One region of the Roseomonas cutis genome, then DNA from elsewhere that is predicted to be linked to it. Evidence: riboswitches for the same ligand, from Rfam matches in the RefSeq annotation. Region 1 holds a riboswitch; the other holds the start of a gene.
The links. Region 1 has a riboswitch for glycine ahead of LPC08_RS21615 (D-amino acid dehydrogenase). Riboswitches for the same ligand answer to the same signal wherever they lie in the genome.

Region 1 (2,385 bases):
AGCGTCTACCAGATGCTGGCCTATACGCTGGATTTCGGCCTGTCGCCGGAAGACGCGGCGGCGCAGCCGCGCATCGACGTCTCCGGGTCGGAAGGTGCCACCGCCGACCGCCGGCTGGACGCGGCGACACGCGAGGGGCTGGCGGCGGATGGGACCCTTGTGGAGGTGGAGCATGCCGTGCTGCCGGTGAACTTCGCCTGCCCGAACCTGGTCCGGCGCGTGGGCGAGGATGCCATCGGGATCAGCGACGTGATGTCGCCCTGGTCAGCCGCCGTCGCCGCGCGCTGACGGTGCTGGCATCAGCGCGTGCGGCTTCCGTCATGTCCGCGCGCGTTCCACCGAGCGGTTCGCTGGCCGACGGATGCTGCGCTCGACCGATCCAGCGTGACGGACGATGGGCTGCGACGCCGCCAGGGAGGAAAGGCCCTGCCCCCCTTCCGGCGGCGCCGCTGCCTTCATGGCAGGCTGGCGGAGAGTGTCACGCGCCTCAGTTGGGCTTCACCCGGTCGACGGCACGGTCGACGGCACGGCCGGCGCTCTCCACGGGCCCGCTGGGCGGGTCGACGGTGTCGCGCACCCGTTCGCCGAAGGTACGGTCGCTCCCCGTGCAGGCGGCCAGGCCACCCATCACCAGGAGGGCTGCCAGCAGGGACTTGATGACGCGTATGTCTGGGCCTTTCGGGTCCGTTGTCTGCGCGTAACCCGGCATGCCGGGACGGGTTGCAGGCATCGCGGGCGCGACATGCAGCCCTGGCATTCGTCTGTGACCGGATTGCACTAAACCCCGGCATTCGGCATGACAACACGGCGGTTACAGCCCGGAACGGGCTGGCCTGCCCGCGAGATTTGCGTTGACGCCACCGGGGGAGGAGCGCAAAAGCCCGGCATCCGCTGAACAACGCGGGAGAGTGTCGACCGGTTCATCGGACCGGTTGGCCGCCGACGGAGCAACCCCCCAGGAAACTCTCAGGCACCCGGAACCGCGTTGCGAGGATGATCTGGAGAGAGGCGCCGCGTGGCGTCCACCGAAGGGGTCCCCTTGGCGTCCGCCCGGATGCCGTGGGGGGTAAGCTCTCAGGTGCAGGGACAGATGGGGGCAGGGAGGCCGGGAGCGCCTCCGCTGCGAGCCCTCATGTCCTGGAGCGTGCCATGAGCACCGTCGCCGTCATCGGATCCGGCATCACCGGCGTCACCACCGCGCATGCGCTGCTGCAGCGTGGCCACGACGTGGTCGTCCTCGACCGCCATCGCTATGCCGCGATGGAGACCTCCTTCGCCAATGGCGGCCAGCTCTCCGCCTGCAACGCCGAGGTCTGGAACAGCACCGCTACCATCCTCAAGGGGATGAAGTGGATGCTGAAGGCGGATGCGCCCCTGCTGCTGAACCCGAAGCCCTCCGCGCACAAGTATTCCTGGCTGGGCGAGTTCGTCTCCCACATCCGGAACTATCGCGCCAACACCATCGCCACGACGAAGCTGGCGATCGAGGCGCGCAAGTACCTCTTCTCCATCGCCGAGGAGGAGGGCTTCGGCTTCGACGTCGAGCATCGCGGCATCCTGCACGTCTACCGCGACAAGGCGGGCTTCGACGCCGCCGCGCGGGTGAACGGCCTGCTGACCGAAGGCGGGCTGGACCGCCGCGCGGTGACGCCGGAGGAGATGCGCGCCATCGAGCCGACGTTGCACGGCAGCTGGTACGGCGGCTTCTTCACGCCGTCCGATTCCACCGGCGACATCCACAAGTACACGCGCGGCCTGGCCGATGCCTGCCTGCGCCGCGGCGCGCGCTTCCTGTTCGGGGCCGACGTCACCGGCATCAGCCACGCCGAAGGCGGCATCACCATCGCCTGGAAGCCGGCCGGCCAAGCCGCCGCCGTGGCCGAGACGCTGCGCGCCGATGCCGTGGTGATCTGCGCCGGCGTCGCCAGCCGCCGCTTCGCCGCAATGCTGGGCGACCGCATCAACGTCTATCCGGTGAAGGGCTACTCCATCACCGTGCACCTGGACGACGCCCGCAGCCAGGCGGCGGCGCCGCATGTCAGCCTGCTGGACGACGCGACCAAGATCGTCACCAGCCGGCTCGGCCGTGACCGCTTCCGCGTCGCCGGCACGGCGGAGTTCAACGGCGAGAACCGCGACATCCGCATGGACCGCATCCGCCCGCTGGTGAAGTGGACGGAGGAACTGTTCCCGGAGGTCAGCACCGCGCGCTGCGTGCCCTGGGCCGGGCTGCGGCCGATGACGCCGAACCTGATGCCCCGCATCGGTGCCGGCAGCCGGCCGGGCGTGTTCTACAACACCGGCCACGGCCACCTGGGCTGGACCCTCTCCGCCGCCACGGCGCAAATGGTGGCCGACGCCATCCCCGGCGGCGACGCCCGGCCC
Region 2 (2,385 bases), 2.1 Mb from region 1:
AAGGGCATGGGGGCGATCCGGGCGGCGATCGGCTTGCCGCGCACCGGCAGTTCGACGGCGGTGCCGTCGCGGGCGGCGGCGCGGCGGACGTAGCCCATGGCGACGGGGGCCCCCAGGGTGGGGCCGAAGCTGCCCGAGGTCACCTCGCCCACCGTCTCGCCGCCGATCACGATCGGGGTATGGGCGCGCGCGGGCTGCCGCCCCTCCACGGCGAGACCGACGCGCAGCCGGGCGGGGCCGTGGTCCAGCTCCGCCCGCACGCGCCCGGCGCCGCGGAAGTCCCAGTCCATGCGGCGGCGCTTGCCGATGGTCCAGACGAGGTTCGCCTCGACCGGGCTGGTCGTCTCGTCCAGGTCGTTGCCGTAGAGGCAGAGCCCCGCCTCCAGCCGCAGCGAATCCCGCGCCCCCAGCCCGGCCGGCACGACGCCCGCCGCCAGCAGCGCGTCGGCAAGCGGCACCGCTCCCTCGGCCGGCAGGCCGATCTCGTAGCCGTCCTCGCCGGTATAGCCGGAGCGGCTGACCAGGGCGGGGTGGCCGGCGAGGGTGACCTCCGCCACGCCCATGAAGGGCAGCGTCGCCACCTCCGGCGCCAGGGTGGCCAGCGCCGCCTCCGCCCCCGGCCCCTGCACCGCCAGCAGCGCGCGGTCGCGCAGCGGGCGCAGCGTCACGGCGGCCGGCAGGATCGCGGCGATGGCCGCCTCGTCCAGATGCTTGCGCGAGGCGTTCAGCACCAGGAACAGCCGCTCCGGCCCCAGCCGCGCCACCATGAAATCGTCCAGGATGCCGCCCGCTTCCGTCATCAGCACGCCGTAGCGCTGGCGGCCGGGCTTCAGCCCCTGCACCTCGGCGGGGGTCAGGGTCTCCAGCACCGCCGCCCCGGCCTCGCCCAGCAGCTCCGCCTGGCCCATGTGGGAGACGTCGAACAGCGCGGCGCCGGTGCGGCAGGCGGCGTGCTCGGCGATGATGCCGGATGGGTACTGCACGGGCATGCGGTAGCCGGCGAAGGGCACCATCCGCGCGCCCTGGGCTTGGTGCCAGGCGGCGAGCGGGGTATCGAGCAGGGTCTCGGTGTCGGCCACGCATCCTCCTTCGCGCCGCGGGAATCGCGGCGACCGGAACGTGGCCCCCCTCTGTCCTGTGACCTGAGAGATTCGGCGGCGCCGCCGTGGCAGGGCCGCCTTACTCCGTCGGTGCCCCCGCCGCCCGGTCCGGGCGGCGCGGTCTTTCCAGAGGCCCCTCCCCCGCGCGGTCCATCGGCCTGAGCGTTTCCGGGGGCCGGTTGCGCCTTCGGCGGGGGGCACGCCCCACTCTCCCGCGCGGGATCAGCGGGGCGCCCAACTTGCACGCCGGCCGGGGCGCTGTCCACGGCACGCCGCGCCGGTCCCATCCGGGCGCGACGCGCCGGCCACACCGCCGGGCGCAACGGCGGCGGGCCGCAACCGGGGGCCGCCGCGCCGGTTGAGACGCCGCCGCGCCGGCCCCGGGGGGGGCGCGGCTGAACCGGGGATGCATGACACTCGACCAGGGGCTGGCCTTCGGGCTGATGGCCGCGACCATCGGCCTGTTCGTCTGGGGGCGCCTGCCCTACGACCTCGTCGCCCTTGCGGCCCTGCTCGCCGGGCTGCTGCTGGGGTTGGTGCCGGCGGAGAAGGCCTTCTCCGGCTTCTCCGACGACGTGGTGGTGATCGTCGCCGCGGCGCTGGTGGTCAGCCATGCCGTCGCGCGCTCCGGGGCGGTGGAGGTGATGCTGCGCCCCGTCGCGCCGCGCCTGACCACGGTGGCGATGCAGGTGCCGGTGCTGGCCGGCGCCACCATGCTGCTGGCCATGGTCACCAAGAACGTCGGCGCGCTGGCCATCCTGATGCCGGTGGCGATGCAGATCGCGCGTCGCACCGGCACCTCGCCGGGGGCGCTGCTGATGCCGATGTCCTTCGCGGCGATGACAGGCGGCGTGGTCACGCTGGTCGGCACCGCGCCCAACATCATCATGTCGCGCGTGCGCGAGCAGATGACGGGCGAGCCCTTCCGCATGTTCGACTACACCCCCGTGGGGCTGGGCATCTGCGCCGTCGCGCTGCTCTTCCTCGCGGTGGGCTGGCGGCTGCTGCCCGGCGGCCGGCGCGGCGGGGCCTCGATGGAGGCGGCCTTCACCATCGGCCACTACACCGTCGAGGCGGGGCTGCCGGAGGGCAGCGAGGCGGCCGGCAGGACCGTGGCCGAGCTGGAGGCGATGGCGGAGGGGGAGGTGCGCGTCTCCGCCATCCTCCCGCCCGGCGACGCGGCGCCCGGGAAGCCGGACGGGGGGCGGCCACCCGGGGAATCCGGTCCGCCCACGCCCGACCGGGTGCTGCGCGCCGGCGAGACCCTGCTGCTGCGCGGCGAGCC

Region 2: it holds a riboswitch for glycine, as region 1 does, so the genes downstream of both, gcvT (glycine cleavage system aminomethyltransferase GcvT) here and LPC08_RS21615 (D-amino acid dehydrogenase) in region 1, are expected to answer to the same signal.

What each region holds. Positions count from the first base shown of each region.
Region 1 is NZ_CP087719.1:4,746,780-4,749,164, reverse strand. It holds gene LPC08_RS21625 (gamma-glutamyltransferase) at 1-288, shown strand, start outside; gene LPC08_RS21620 (hypothetical protein) at 488-628, opposite strand; glycine riboswitch at 892-993, shown strand; glycine riboswitch at 997-1,092, shown strand; gene LPC08_RS21615 (D-amino acid dehydrogenase) at 1,150-2,385, shown strand, end outside.
Region 2 is NZ_CP087719.1:2,690,938-2,693,322, forward strand. It holds gene gcvT (glycine cleavage system aminomethyltransferase GcvT) at 1-1,079, opposite strand, end outside; glycine riboswitch at 1,128-1,233, opposite strand; glycine riboswitch at 1,237-1,325, opposite strand; gene LPC08_RS12385 (SLC13 family permease) at 1,511-2,385, shown strand, end outside.